DNA from 2 places in the Mesobacillus sp. AQ2 genome. Region 1 is predicted to be linked to the other one. Evidence: a T-box and tRNA genes for the amino acid it is inferred to sense, from the RefSeq annotation. Region 1 holds a T-box; the other holds one or more tRNA genes.
The links. The T-box of region 1 lies ahead of pheS (phenylalanine--tRNA ligase subunit alpha). A T-box ahead of a tRNA ligase gene usually reads a tRNA of that ligase, here a tRNA-Phe.
Positions count from the first base shown of each region.

Region 2: it has a tRNA-Phe gene. The T-box ahead of pheS (phenylalanine--tRNA ligase subunit alpha) is inferred to sense a tRNA for this amino acid. The anticodon was not compared.

Region 1 covers NZ_CP126080.1:3,566,067-3,573,315, forward strand. Annotated here, with positions in the region: gene pheT (phenylalanine--tRNA ligase subunit beta) at 1-745, opposite strand, end outside; gene pheS (phenylalanine--tRNA ligase subunit alpha) at 765-1,802, opposite strand; T-box leader at 1,858-2,101, opposite strand; gene QNH36_RS18005 (TrmH family RNA methyltransferase) at 2,172-2,927, opposite strand; gene sspI (small acid-soluble spore protein SspI) at 3,052-3,264, shown strand; gene QNH36_RS18015 (M42 family metallopeptidase) at 3,551-4,636, opposite strand; gene QNH36_RS18020 (dUTP diphosphatase) at 4,712-5,203, opposite strand; gene QNH36_RS18025 (sigma-w pathway protein ysdB) at 5,379-5,777, shown strand; gene QNH36_RS18030 (TVP38/TMEM64 family protein) at 5,839-6,411, opposite strand; gene QNH36_RS18035 (DUF1294 domain-containing protein) at 6,469-6,744, opposite strand; gene rplT (50S ribosomal protein L20) at 7,131-7,249, opposite strand, start outside.
Region 2 covers NZ_CP126080.1:1,216,313-1,223,561, forward strand. Annotated here, with positions in the region: rRNA gene QNH36_RS05970 (23S ribosomal RNA) at 1-1,402, shown strand, start outside; rRNA gene rrf (5S ribosomal RNA) at 1,668-1,783, shown strand; tRNA gene QNH36_RS05980 (tRNA-Asn) at 1,851-1,925, shown strand; tRNA gene QNH36_RS05985 (tRNA-Ser) at 1,930-2,021, shown strand; tRNA gene QNH36_RS05990 (tRNA-Glu) at 2,039-2,113, shown strand; tRNA gene QNH36_RS05995 (tRNA-Val) at 2,140-2,215, shown strand; tRNA gene QNH36_RS06000 (tRNA-Met) at 2,382-2,455, shown strand; tRNA gene QNH36_RS06005 (tRNA-Asp) at 2,496-2,571, shown strand; tRNA gene QNH36_RS06010 (tRNA-Phe) at 2,578-2,653, shown strand; tRNA gene QNH36_RS06015 (tRNA-Tyr) at 2,723-2,807, shown strand; tRNA gene QNH36_RS06020 (tRNA-Trp) at 2,816-2,889, shown strand; tRNA gene QNH36_RS06025 (tRNA-His) at 2,901-2,976, shown strand; tRNA gene QNH36_RS06030 (tRNA-Gln) at 3,017-3,091, shown strand; tRNA gene QNH36_RS06035 (tRNA-Gly) at 3,095-3,169, shown strand; tRNA gene QNH36_RS06040 (tRNA-Cys) at 3,179-3,253, shown strand; tRNA gene QNH36_RS06045 (tRNA-Leu) at 3,295-3,379, shown strand; tRNA gene QNH36_RS06050 (tRNA-Gly) at 3,432-3,505, shown strand; gene QNH36_RS06055 (B3/B4 domain-containing protein) at 3,817-4,485, opposite strand; gene queG (tRNA epoxyqueuosine(34) reductase QueG) at 4,593-5,750, shown strand; gene QNH36_RS06065 (amidase domain-containing protein) at 5,841-6,731, shown strand; gene trmL (tRNA (uridine(34)/cytosine(34)/5-carboxymethylaminomethyluridine(34)-2'-O)-methyltransferase TrmL) at 6,807-7,249, shown strand, end outside.

The DNA of each region.
Region 1 (7,249 bases):
CAGCCATCAGCCTTGTTTGCAGCCAAACTGGAGATGGACCGACTTTGACATTCTTGATTACTTTCGCAACGTATAGAGGATTATCTTCTTTTGCATCCACTGTCACATTGATATAGTTACTTGCTTGTTCTGATGAAGTTTCAGGCTGTGGATTTGGCAGCTTAACTTCTTCTCCAAGGATGGCTCCAACTTCGTATGCAACACCAAGCATACTCATCGCATCAGCACGGTTTGGCGTCAGACCAAGCTCAAGGATTTCATCATCCCTGTTTAAGACTTCAAGAGCGTCCTGGCCGATTTCTGTCTCAGGAGTGAAATTGTAGATTCCTTCTGCATACTCTTTCGGCGCAAGCTTGCCTTCAATGCCAAGTTCCTGAAGTGAGCAAATCATCCCGTGGGATTCTTCTCCGCGAAGTTTTGCTTTTTTAATTTTGAAGTTGCCCGGCAGAACAGCACCAACCGTTGCAACCGCCACTTTTTGGCCTTTGCCGACATTCGGTGCGCCGCAGATGATTTGTACCGGTTCACCTGTACCGATGTCAACAAGTGTCTTGTTCAGTTTTTCAGCATTTGGATGCTTCTCGCATTCAAGAACATGCCCGACAACGACGCCCTTCAAGCCTTCATTCAATTTTTCTACGCCTTCTACTTCGATGCCGCTTTTGGTGATTTTTTCGGCAAGCTCTTCAGCAGATACGCCTTCCAAATCGATATATTCCTGCAGCCATTTATATGATACCAACATGGTTTTACCCTCCTAATCCTTATTCTTCAACCGAAAATTGCTTCAAGAAGCGGACATCGTTCGTGTAGAAATGACGGATATCATCGACGCCATACTTGAGCATCGCAATACGCTCAGGCCCCATACCAAACGCGAATCCAGTGTATTTCTTTGAATCGTATCCAGCCATTTCAAGTACATTAGGATGGACCATCCCTGCTCCAAGGATTTCGATCCAGCCAGTTCCTTTACATACGCTGCAGCCTGAGCCGCCGCAAATTTTACAAGAGATATCCATTTCGACAGATGGCTCAGTGAAAGGGAAGAAACTTGGACGCAGACGGATTTCTCGGTCTTCGCCGAACATTTTCTTCGCAAAAACTTCAAGCGTTCCTTTCAGATCGCTCATTCTGACATTCTCATCGACGACAAGGCCTTCAATCTGCATGAACTGGTGGGAGTGAGTTGCATCGTCGTTATCGCGGCGATACACTTTCCCTGGGCAGATGATTTTTACAGGACCCTTGCCCTGGTGTTTTTCCATCGTCCTTGCCTGGACAGGAGATGTATGTGTGCGCATCAATGTTTCTTCGGTGATGTAGAAGGAATCCTGCATGTCACGTGCCGGATGTCCTTTCGGAAGGTTCAGCGCTTCAAAGTTATAGTAGTCTTTTTCGACTTCAGGTCCTTCTTCAACTGTATAGCCCATGCCGATGAAAAGATCTTCGATTTCCTCGATGATGCTTGTCAGCGGATGATGGCTGCCCGTCTTAACAGGTCTTCCTGGAAGAGTAATATCGATTTCTTCAGCTGCCAATTGCTTTTGGACGGCTGCTTCCTCAAGATCCTTTTGCTTTACTTCGATCTGGCCGGAAATCGCATCGCGGACTTCGTTGGCCAGGGCACCCATCTTCGGTCTTTCCTCAGCCGATAACTTGCCCATCCCTTTCAAGACTTCTGTGATTGGACCTTTTTTTCCAAGATAGGAAACGCGAATATCATTCAATTCCTTTAGGTCAGCAGCTGCGGCCACTTTTTCAAGCGCCTCAGCCTGCAGTTCTTTTAACCGATCCTGCATTGGTAAATCCTCCTTCATTTTCTCTTTTTTGAACACAAAAAGACCTCATCCCGGATAAAGGGACGAGGTTCATGGTTATCGCGGTACCACCCTTTTTAACAGGCAATACAGTTATGTATTACGTGTTCGCTTCATTGAGATAACGGCTTGTGCCGATGCATCTTTACGCTAAAAAGCGGTCCCGATGCCAACTCTGGAGGTGAACTTCGCTTGTCTGTTCCATAAAAATGCTTCCAGTCACCGGCATTTTCTCCCTGAATGGCCATCTTCAAGCTACTTTTCTCCGTCATCGTTTTTGAAATATTAATTTTGCTGTTAATTATAGTATATTCTTTCCGCAGTATCAAATGGTTTTATGAAAAAACGAGCCTATTTTGCTGTTTTCAAATAATATAGCAGGATACCTGCTGCGACTGCGACATTCAGCGATTCGCTCTGGCCGTAGATTGGGATATAAAGATTTTGCGTTGTTTTATCCAGCAACTCTTTATTAACGCCGCTTCCTTCATTTCCAACGAGCAGGGCGAAGGCATCATTATTTTCAGCCTCTGTAAAAACAACTCCATTTTCTAGAGCCGTTCCAAAGACTGGGATGTTTTCAGACTGAAGTTCAGAAATCCATTCTGAAAGGTCTCCACTTATAACCGGCAAATGGAAGTGACTTCCCTGCGCAGAGCGCAATACCTTCGGATTATACATATCGACACTGCCCTTCCCAACAATGACTGCATCAATCCCTGCAGCATCAGCCGTGCGGATCATCGTCCCAAGGTTGCCCGGATCCTGGACAGAATCAATAAGTAAATAGGTTTTTCCATTTGTTTGCGGGTTCTTTGGCTGTCGGCATATAGCAAATATGCCCTGAGTTGTCTCAGTGTCAGCAAGCTGCCTGCTGATTTCATCCGTTACCACCGTAACAGGAATGGAACCGTAATCCAGGCTGGAAGGCAACTCCGTTTTTTCGCTTAAAATAATCTCTTCAACATCTTCTTTTTTCGATAGTGCTTCTTCAACTAAATGGAAGCCCTCAACAAGGAACATGCCGGTCTTATCGCGTTCCTTGCGCGTAAGCAATTTCTTCCACTGTTTAACTTGCGGATTTTTATCAGATTGAATGTACTTCAATTCTGGCTCTCCTTTATTATGGCTTGTTCAATTTTACTATTATAGCTCAAAACGGATACATAATAAAACCAAAATTGTTAAAGCTATAACCAGCAATGGAAATTTGAAAGGAGTTTGAGGAAAGATGAACCTTAACCTTAGAAACGCTGTAATTTCAAATGTAGCAGGAAATACGCAAGACGAGCTTAAAGATACAATCGTCGATGCCATCCAGAACGGCGAGGAAAAAATGCTTCCTGGACTTGGAGTGCTGTTCGAAGTCATCTGGCAGAATGCTTCTGAACAAGAAAAGCAGGAAATGCTGGATGCTCTGGAATCAGGCTTAAAAGGGAAATAGTTTTTTGGAAGGACTCCTTAATGTTTGAGGGGTTCTTTTTTTATAAAGTAAACATCTCGTTTTCTATTTTATGGAAAAAGCAGAGAATAAGGTTATTTCCGTAGAGATTCTGGCTGTTTTTGTAGAGATTATTATTAATTCCGTAGAGAATATAGTCATTTGCGTAGTGACTTTCCCTAACTCAGGAGTAAATACCGGTCCAAAATGTAGTGATGAAAGAGAACTTTCGTTTATAGGCAAAAAAAATTGTCCAGAAAACATTTTCTGGACAACTAAATCTCATTTTTTATTCAAAAGTAAGTTTTTCAACTGTTTCTTTATCAAGTCGTTTGATGACTTCAATGATCAATTTAACTGCGTTCTCGTAGTCATCACGGTGAAGCATCGCTGCGTGTGAATGAATGTAGCGTGTCGCGATTGTGATGGACAGCGCAGGTACACCGCGGTGTGTAAGGTGGATCGCACCTGAGTCTGTGCCGCCGCCAGCTACTGCGTCAAACTGGTATGGAATGTTCAGCTCGTCTGCCAAATCCGTTACAAAATCACGAAGGCCTTTGTGTGACACCATTGATGCATCATAAATGATGATTTGCGGACCGTCACCCATTTTGCTTAGAGCTTCTTTTTCAGTAACACCTGGAGTGTCGCCGGCAATACCTACATCGACACCAAAACCGATATCAGGCTCGATTGATTGGGCAGATGTTTTCGCTCCGCGAAGACCAACTTCTTCTTGAACGGTTCCTACGCCATAGACAACGTTTGGATGCTCAGCATCTTTTAGACCTTTTAGGACATCGATGGCGATCGCACAACCAATGCGGTTATCCCATGCTTTTGCAAGCAGCATCTTTTCGTTGTTCATAACTGTGAATTCGAAGTAAGGAACGACCATGTCGCCAGGAGTGACTCCCCATTCCTTCGCTTCATCACGGCTTGATGCACCGATATCAATGAACATATCCTTGATATCAACAGGCTTTTTACGAGCTTCAGCAGGAAGGATATGTGGCGGTTTAGAACCGATCACCCCAGTTATTTCACCTTTGCGGGTTACGATTGTCACACGTTGTGCAAGCATAACCTGGCTCCACCAGCCGCCGACTGTCTGGAAGCGGATGAATCCTTTGTCATCGATGCTTGTCACCATGAATCCTACTTCATCAAGGTGGCCAGCTACCATGATTTTAGGGCCGTTTGCATCTCCAACCTTCTTCGCAATCAAGCTTCCCAGGCCATCTGTTGTTACCTCATCAGCAAATGGAGTTATGTATTTCTTCATTACTTCCCTTGGCTCACGCTCATTGCCGGGAATGCCTTTGGCATCGGTCAAATCTTTTAGCATTGTTAATGTTTCATCTAATTTAGCCATTATTTCGACTCCCTTAATATGTATTTCCGAAACCTATTATACTAGACAAGAGGTGCAATGTACAAAAAATTCTGCCTAATACCCTTTTCGCTGCCTATCATAATTTACTTCATTTTTTTGAATATATGCCTGTTCAATTTGATCTTCGTGCAAGTCAAGCAGTTCCGCAAGTCTCATGTAACTTTCAAAAAGTCGGACATAGTCTTCCTTGCTGCGGCTGTCCCTGAATTTTTGTACCGACTCATATACTGCAAGGAACTGGTTGCTTGTGTCTGTCACCGTTGGTCTGTCTGGGGTAATGTATTCAATATCTTCATAACCGCACTCAATTCCCAGTGACAGGATGAAGTGTACTCCATCCACAAATTCCTCAAGGATTACATCCTTTTCAGATGAAGGTTTCACACTCCAAAACTTGAAGCACCTTGTCTCATTAGCAAGTTCCCCGATTTCAACAAGCAGCGCCAGGACCTTTCTGTCAATTAAATCATCATTCTCTAACTTGTGCTGCGTTTCAATATGACTGTCGAGTGCTTTTTGCATTTTAAATAGTGTTATTGTATTCATGATTCAGCTCCATCGTTTTATTATCACTAAAAGCAGGCTTCTGGATTCCGCCATTCAGGTTTTCTCCTTTTAACAACACAGCTCTGCAATAAAAAGTATATATTAATTATAAATTTGTTGAAACTATTTGGAATCTCATCCGTAAATAAGGAAAGTTCGCATTGGAGGGGCAGTCATGATTCTGCTTTTACGTCTTATTTTCTTGCTATTATTCATTTTCCTGATATACAGCGGGGTAAAGTATTTATTCCACCCGAAACGGAAGCTTGAGCTTGCTCATGAGCAGAAGCGCTTCTTTTTACTGGATGACCCGGACAATGTCCGCAAAAACTTCTTGATCACTTATAAGGGTGTTTTGTTCGAGGGTGAAAAGTATTTAGGTACGACTCCGTCTGCGTTTGAGGTCGTTTCCATTTTCATTTGGCCTAAAAAAACGTCTGCCTTGAAGGGACTCGTGCTTGAAGACTTCCAATTCATCGAACGAAAAATCCGCGAGAACTATCCTGTCGCCAAAATCGACTGGAAAAGCCCGATCAAGGAATTTATGGCTAATCATGAACAGGATGAGGAATAATCAAATATAAAAGCGTCCGAACATGAGTCGGGCGCTTTTCCTTTGTGCATAAATTCCTACTTCAAGGTGTCGTATCGAAAAACTTCCGCCATTTAATGAGGGTACTCTTTTCTCTGAACAGATAGGTGAGCAGCAACAGGCAAATAACCACAAAGCTGCCCGCAAGCGCATCAAAACGTCCAATGCGCTCCCCGAATATGGTAAAAAAGATTACGAATGGAATGTTCGCTAAAAAAGATGCCATCATAAATTCCTTAAACTCTTTTTTCCGCTCATAAAGGCAAAAGCTCAGTAGCTGATAATGAATCAGCGGGATCAGTCTCAGCAACGCAACCTGCAGTACGGTCAGATCCCTGAATCGCCCCATCAGACGCTTTTTCAACCTGCTTAACTTTTGCATGGTGTCCGGAATTTTTTCCATCAAGAAATAGAATAATATACTGGCCCCCGTCAAACCAAGCATTGAATAGATGATTCCCGGAACCACCCCAAAAAGCAGACCGCCCGCGACGCAGACAACTGCAGGCGGAATGAGTATAAACTGACGGAAAACATGAAGAAATACAAACAAAACTGGTGCAAACCAGCTTCCAGATTCCACAATAATCAGCAGCATCGACCACGCATCATCCATTTATGTCACCTGCCTGCGAATCTCTGTTGCTACTAGCATATAGAATCACCCAAGCTGTTATGCCAACAGCATAAATAAATATATAAAAATACCAATCTCTAAAACAGCCAGCACCGGCAAGCCATACTTGAACTGCACATGCTTCGTCTTATGCCTGAAATGATTCATGCCTGCAGTGGCCCCGATTGCCCCTCCAAGCAAAGCTATGGTCCATAACGTTCTTTCGCTGATTCGATAATCATGGTTTTTTGCCCGCTTTTTATCCATGCCCATAATCAAAAAGCCAGCAAGACTCATTACGATGATCAGACCAGCCAATATCCAGATTTCCACGTCTTCACGTCCTCTTAAAATGATGTTAGTACTGCTTCATTATAACGCGCCATCCATCTGTATCGGACATTTTCCACGAGACTCCATTTCTGTTTTTCCGTTAGAGGCCGCCTATCGGATATTTTTCTCGTGTTTCGACTTCTGTTTGTCCTTTAGACCTCCTATATCGGACAGTTTTCTGGTGCTTCCACTTCTGTTTGTCCATTAAAGCCCTTCTATCGGACACTTTCCATACGACTTCGCTTCTGTTTGTCCATTAGAGCCTCTCTATCGGACATTTTCCCCAAAACTTCGCTTCCACTTGTCAGATAAAAATACGCGAATGCTTATGTATCTAAAAAGAAAAAACCATCCTCAATATGAGAATGGTTCATCTTATCGTTTAATTACTTGTTGAACTGTTGCTTAGCTGTTTCAGCCAATTGAGCGAATGCTGCTGCATCGCTTACTGCTAGTTCAGCAAGCATCTTGCGGTTTACTTCGATACCTGCAAGCTTAAGGCCGT
Region 2 (7,249 bases), 2.3 Mb from region 1:
TGCAAGTGAGGCAAATCCCGCTTGCGTGAAGGCTGAGCTGTGACAGCGAGGGAAATATAGTACCGAAGTTCCTGATTCCACACTGCCAAGAAAAGCCTCTAGCGAGATAAATGGTGCCCGTACCGCAAACCGACACAGGTAGGCGAGGAGAGAATCCTAAGGTGAGCGAGAGAACTCTCGTTAAGGAACTCGGCAAAATGACCCCGTAACTTCGGGAGAAGGGGTGCTCATTTGGGTGAATAGCCCGGATGAGCCGCAGTGAATAGGCCCAGGCGACTGTTTAGCAAAAACACAGGTCTCTGCGAAGCCGCAAGGCGAAGTATAGGGGCTGACGCCTGCCCGGTGCTGGAAGGTTAAGAGGAGGGGTTAGCTCACGCGAAGCTCTGAATCGAAGCCCCAGTAAACGGCGGCCGTAACTATAACGGTCCTAAGGTAGCGAAATTCCTTGTCGGGTAAGTTCCGACCCGCACGAAAGGCGTAACGATCTGGGCACTGTCTCAACGAGAGACTCGGTGAAATTATAGTACCTGTGAAGATGCAGGTTACCCGCGACAGGACGGAAAGACCCCGTGGAGCTTTACTGTAGCCTGATATTGAATTTTGGTACAGCTTGTACAGGATAGGTAGGAGCCTGAGAAACCGGAGCGCCAGCTTCGGTGGAGGCGTCGGTGGGATACTACCCTGGCTGTATTGAAATTCTAACCCGCGCCCCTGATCGGGGCGGGAGACAGTGTCAGGTGGGCAGTTTGACTGGGGCGGTCGCCTCCTAAAGAGTAACGGAGGCGCCCAAAGGTTCCCTCAGAATGGTTGGAAATCATTCGCAGAGTGTAAAGGCACAAGGGAGCTTGACTGCGAGACCTACAAGTCGAGCAGGGACGAAAGTCGGGCTTAGTGATCCGGTGGTTCCGCATGGAAGGGCCATCGCTCAACGGATAAAAGCTACCCCGGGGATAACAGGCTTATCTCCCCCAAGAGTCCACATCGACGGGGAGGTTTGGCACCTCGATGTCGGCTCATCGCATCCTGGGGCTGTAGTCGGTCCCAAGGGTTGGGCTGTTCGCCCATTAAAGCGGTACGCGAGCTGGGTTCAGAACGTCGTGAGACAGTTCGGTCCCTATCCGTCGTGGGCGCAGGAAATTTGAGAGGAGCTGTCCTTAGTACGAGAGGACCGGGATGGACGCACCGCTGGTGTACCAGTTGTCTTGCCAAAGGCATCGCTGGGTAGCTATGTGCGGACGGGATAAGTGCTGAAAGCATCTAAGCATGAAGCCCCCCTCAAGATGAGATTTCCCATAGCGCAAGCTAGTAAGAACCCTGAAAGATGATCAGGTTGATAGGTCAGAGGTGGAAGCGCGGTGACGTGTGGAGCTGACTGATACTAATCGTTCGAGGACTTAACCAAATACGAAAAGCGTAGGCGACTGTACAGCCTCGACAAGCGCTGGAGGGCCAGCAGTTGAAGTCGTTCTTTGACTTCGGCGGATGGACCGAAGCGACTCGAGAGGCTAGGAGCCGGAGCTGGACAATGATCATTCGATTCCCTTGTTTTCTTCTTACACATTATCTAGTTTTGAGGGAATAAAGATTTTTACGAAGTGAAATATCTTTAAAATTTCTCTTGCAAAATGCACTAAAGACAGTATAATAGATATTGTCTTGAAAAAATGTCTGGTGGCGATGGCGAGAAGGTCACACCCGTTCCCATACCGAACACGGAAGTTAAGCTTCTCAGCGCCGATGGTAGTTGGGGGTTTCCCCCTGTGAGAGTAGGACGCCGCCGGGCAAGATGCATTTGACATCTTCTTTCAAAGATACGGATTGTGTATCCAGGTCGGAGAAATCATTACTATTCCGCAGTAGCTCAGTGGTAGAGCACTCGGCTGTTAACCGAGCGGTCGTAGGTTCGAATCCTACCTGCGGAGCCAATTTGGAGAGCTGTCCGAGAGGTCGAAGGAGCACGATTGGAAATCGTGTAGACGGTCAACGCTGTCTCAAGGGTTCGAATCCCTTGCTCTCCGCCATAGAAACTTAAACAAAAGGCCCCTTGGTCAAGCGGTTAAGACACCGCCCTTTCACGGCGGTAACACGGGTTCGAATCCCGTAGGGGTCACCATTTTCTTTAATAAGTAACATAACAATGGAGGATTAGCTCAGCTGGGAGAGCATCTGCCTTACAAGCAGAGGGTCGGCGGTTCGATCCCGTCATCCTCCACCATAAGTTTTTTGATGAATTATTACCGTCGCGGGGTGGAGCAACGAGCGTTACTTCACTGTATGAACTGCGAGTTGTACCGATCGAGCTGCTGCTTGAGTAAGCTTCCTGGGATCGGAACAGTCAATGCTCTCTAAGAGCATAAATCAAATAACATTTTTATTACCGTCGCGGGGTGGAGCAGTCCGGTAGCTCGTCGGGCTCATAACCCGAAGGTCGCAGGTTCAAATCCTGCCCCCGCAATCATGAAGTGCTTTTCAAGTTAATCACTTGAAAAGATTTTGGTCCCGTGGTGTAGCGGTTAACATGCCTGCCTGTCACGCAGGAGATCGCCGGTTCGATCCCGGTCGGGACCGCCAGTATATGGCTCAGTAGCTCAGTCGGTAGAGCAAAGGACTGAAAATCCTTGTGTCGGCGGTTCGATTCCGTCCTGAGCCACCATTTAAAATTTCCTGGTTAATCAGGAAATTGAGTAAATGGGTTTTTTAACATCGGAAATGATGTTATAATGGAGGGGTAGCGAAGTGGCTAAACGCGGCGGACTGTAAATCCGCTCCCTCAGGGTTCGGCGGTTCGAATCCGTCCCCCTCCACCATTTATCATAGGGGTATAGTTTAAAGGTAGAACGAAGGTCTCCAAAACCTTTGGTGTGGGTTCGATTCCTACTACCCCTGCCAATTTTATAATGGCGATTGTGGCGAAGTGGTTAACGCATCGGATTGTGGTTCCGACATTCGTGGGTTCGATTCCCATCAGTCGCCCCATTTCAAATCACATATTCAATCAGTATTGAATATAATATATTGGGCTATAGCCAAGCGGTAAGGCAACGGACTTTGACTCCGTCATGCGTTGGTTCGAATCCAGCTAGCCCAGCCATTTGCGGAAGTAGTTCAGTGGTAGAATACAACCTTGCCAAGGTTGGGGTCGCGGGTTCGAATCCCGTCTTCCGCTCCAATATAATATGGCGGCATAGCCAAGTGGTAAGGCAAAGGTCTGCAAAACCTTTATTCACCGGTTCAAATCCGGTTGCCGCCTCCACTAATTATTTAGTGGAATTGCAGTATTTGAAATCTTCATATGCCGGTGTGGCGGAATTGGCAGACGCGCACGACTCAAAATCGTGTTCCTTCTGGAGTGTCGGTTCGACCCCGACCACCGGTACCATCTTTATTTTAAACAGGATCTCCTGTTTTCTTTATTTTCATAAGATATGTATGCGGGTGTAGTTTACTGGTAAAACCTCAGCCTTCCAAGCTGATGTAGTGGGTTCGATTCCCATCACCCGCTCCATACATACGTGACTAACGCAGTATATCGTTTCCAGAAAACGATATACTGCGTTTTTTTTTCTTGGCTCTGTTAAAGCCCAATGTTGTTTTTACTCCTGTTGATTGTAGTGGAAGGCGCGTAGACTCCTGCGGGCGCAGCTGGCCAGGTGAGACCCCGCAGGAGCAAAGCGACGAGGAGGCTCAGCGCCAGCCCCGCGGAAAGCGAAGCGCCTGGAACGAAAATCAACAGCCTTGTTTAACAGAGCCAATTTCTTTGATAGATGTGGAATCAGTAGCCCCGTGCTCGGTTGGCCAAATAGAAAAAAGGATGCATCAGCATCCCACGAGTTTAAATGTACCAGTTCCTCCATGAATCTGGGTGAACATATTCATGAGTGATTCGGTCATCTTCTCCATTTCTGTTGACGGAGAAGAAGGCCTTAAATAGACAATCTGCAACGCATTTCTTGTTTCTTCTGTCACTGCGGTCCTTTCAGAATCGACAAAAGGGCTTCCGAACGGTCCTTTATCGTCTGCAGATATGATCAAGTTAGCAAGATTATTAGTTCTGCCATTCAGACCTCCGTACTCTTCATTTTCTTCGCCAACTTTAATTGTGATATTCCCCTGCAGTTTGTCACTGTCGTAAATACCAATTGGAATTTGATATTCAAGCGAGAAGAAATTATTCAGATCTATCGCACTATGTATGGTTTGAAGGTAATTCTGCTTAGAGATCCTTCGGTAAAGGGCTTCGGCCGAATGTCTATATCGGTTAGGATCCTTCCCCGTTGCTTTGAAGATTCCTCGCCACTCTTTGATTCCTTCAAGCTCCGTAACGTTTTTTTCCAAAAGGTCAAAGTATATTGATTCCTGGAAGAGCTGCAGTCTGCCTTTCAACATTTGAGGAGACTCGCCTACTTGTATGTTCTTATACTCGATCATTCCGATTGTGAATCCGGGATTGAGATTGCATATCATCCTGGAAACTTGAATTTCCATTGATTCCACCTCCAAATCTGCTTTAAAATAGTTTATCATAAAAGAGATTTGCTTTTAAATTTATGGGATTCATATATAGATATCAAAATAGGAAGGGGGTATCCGCAATGGATATGGCAAGTTTGAAGAAGGAGATCATAGCTTACAGCAAAACGATCGGCATCGATAAAATTGGTTTTGCAGCACCATCGACCTTTGAAGAGATGAAGGTCCGGTTATACATGCAGCAGCAACTTCACTATCAATCAGGATTTGAAGAAAAGGATATTGAAAAGAGAACGGAGCCTGCCCTGATTTTTGATCGTCCTAAATCAATCATTTCGATTGCTCTCGCCTATCCTTCAAAAATGAAAACGAAAGTGATCAGCAAGAAGGGGGAAAGGCGGGGAATCTTCTGTCGGGCGTCATGGGGGACTGATTACCACGCGGTCCTGAGGGACAGGCTGAAAAAACTCGAGGAATTTATTGCTTTGAAAGTTCCTGAAGCCCGCTTCAAATCGATGGTCGATACGGGTGAACTGGTGGACAGGGCAGTTGCGGAACGAGCGGGCATCGGCTGGAGCGGCAAAAACTGTTCGATTATCACACCCGAGTTTGGATCATACGTCTATCTAGGCGAAATGATTACGAATATACCGTTTGAGCCTGACCATCCCATGGAGGATCGTTGTGGCAGCTGTAACAAGTGTGTGGATGTCTGTCCTACAGGTGCGCTGGTACAGGGCGGTCAGCTGGATGCGCAAAAATGTATTGCTTTTGTGACTCAAACTAAGGGGTTTTTAGCGGATGAGTTTCGGGATAAGCTGGGCAACCGATTATATGGCTGTGATACTTGCCAGACAGTTTGCCCAGAAAACAAAGGGAAGGATTTTCATTTCCATGAAGAAATGGAGCCAGACCCTGAAATTGCAAAGCCGTTGCTGAAACCTTTATTGACCATCAGCAACCGGGAGTTTAAAGAAAAATTCGGACATGTTTCAGGTTCATGGCGCGGAAAGAAGCCTATCCAGCGTAATGCGATTATTGCCCTGGCTCATTTTAAGGATGATACAGCGATACCGGAGTTGATAATGGTCCTGAAGGAGGATCCAAGACCTGTTCTCAGAGGAACGGCAGCATGGGCGCTTGGCAAAATTGGCGGACACGACGCGTTGGACGCATTGCAGCATGCTTCTTCTTTTGAGAAGGATGAAGAAGTATTGCAGGAAATCAGTAAAGGCTTGGATTTTTTTAATGAAAAGGAACAGTCTGATATCCCAATTTAGGACAGAATGGATTTTTAATAATCCATTCTTTTTTTATGCCTTAAATCCCTTGCTCCTTCATAAACATGATAGGTGAAGGGAGAGATGAGTATGCGTAAACAACTGCAGGAGCTGCTGGAACAGCGAGTCCTTCAATGTGTATCCATGCCTCGCAATCAATTGCATGAGTGTGCGGGCATTGAGTTAAAAAAGCAGAGCTTTGCAAACAGGTCTGCTGAGATTGTAAAAGCAAAGGCAGATGGCAGGATTAAGCAAAGATTTGAAGATAATGAGAATGCATCTGTTTTATATGATGTTCACTTTCAGTATTTGATCAAGCAAAGAGGTTTATTTTACATGGAGGAAGAAGTGGAAAAGAGGCGGGCCGAATTCTACAAAGGGATCCTGGTGAACGACGAGAAGTTGAATGAAAATGAACCCACGGAGAAAATTGAAGAGGCTTTGCCTGTCTTTTCGCATGAGGTGGACGGACAGGAGAGGAAGGGCTTCAGATATGATAGGTTAAAGGCTGTCCAGTATGCTGAACGCTGGTGGAATGACTATAATCCCGCATATAAGAAGTTCGAAGTGGATTGTACCAATTATATATCGCAGTGTCTGCATGTTGGCGGGGCACCGATGAGAGGCTATCCAAACCGAAGCAATGGCTGGTGGATGCAGAATAATAACTGGAGCTTCAGCTGGTCGGTTGCTAATGCGTTGCGCTGGCATATTCCTGGTTCAAAGTTTGGGCTAAGGGGCAGAGAGGTGAGCAGTGCTGAAAAGCTGAAGCTCGGCGATGTGATCTGCTACGATTTCCAGGGAGATGGACGATTCGATCATACGACCATTGTAACCGGGCATGACGCGGACGGAATGCCGCTTGTCAACGCCCATACGTATAACTCCCGAATGAGGTACTGGGCATATGAGGATTCGACGGCCTATACCCCGAATATAAAGTATAAGTTCCTTATGATTACTGATGACCGTGATGAGTGAATAGAAGGGCCGTTTCTTTTGCTGTGAAGGAGTGTAATGGTATAATAGCTGTAGTTTTGATTAGAGGTGAAAGTCATGGCATTGCATGTTGTATTATACCAGCCGCTCATTCCAGCCAACACTGGCAATATCGCGCGCACATGCGCTGGTACCGATACCAAGCTTCACTTGATCAGGCCGTTGGGATTTTCAACGGATGATAAGATGCTGAAGCGTGCCGGGTTGGATTATTGGGAACACGTAAAGATCCATTACTATGATTCGCTGGATGATTTTTATCAACAGAATGAGGGTGGAAAATTCTTTTATGTGACCAAGTTTGGCAAGAAGGCGCATTCTGCTTTTGATTATAGTGCAACCGATCAGGAGTACTTCTTTATTTTTGGCCGGGAAACAACCGGACTTCCTAAAGAAGTGATTGAAAACAATATGGACAGATGCCTGAGGCTGCCTATGAATGAAAATATTCGTTCATTAAATCTGTCCAATACAGCCGCTATCCTGATTTATGAGGCATT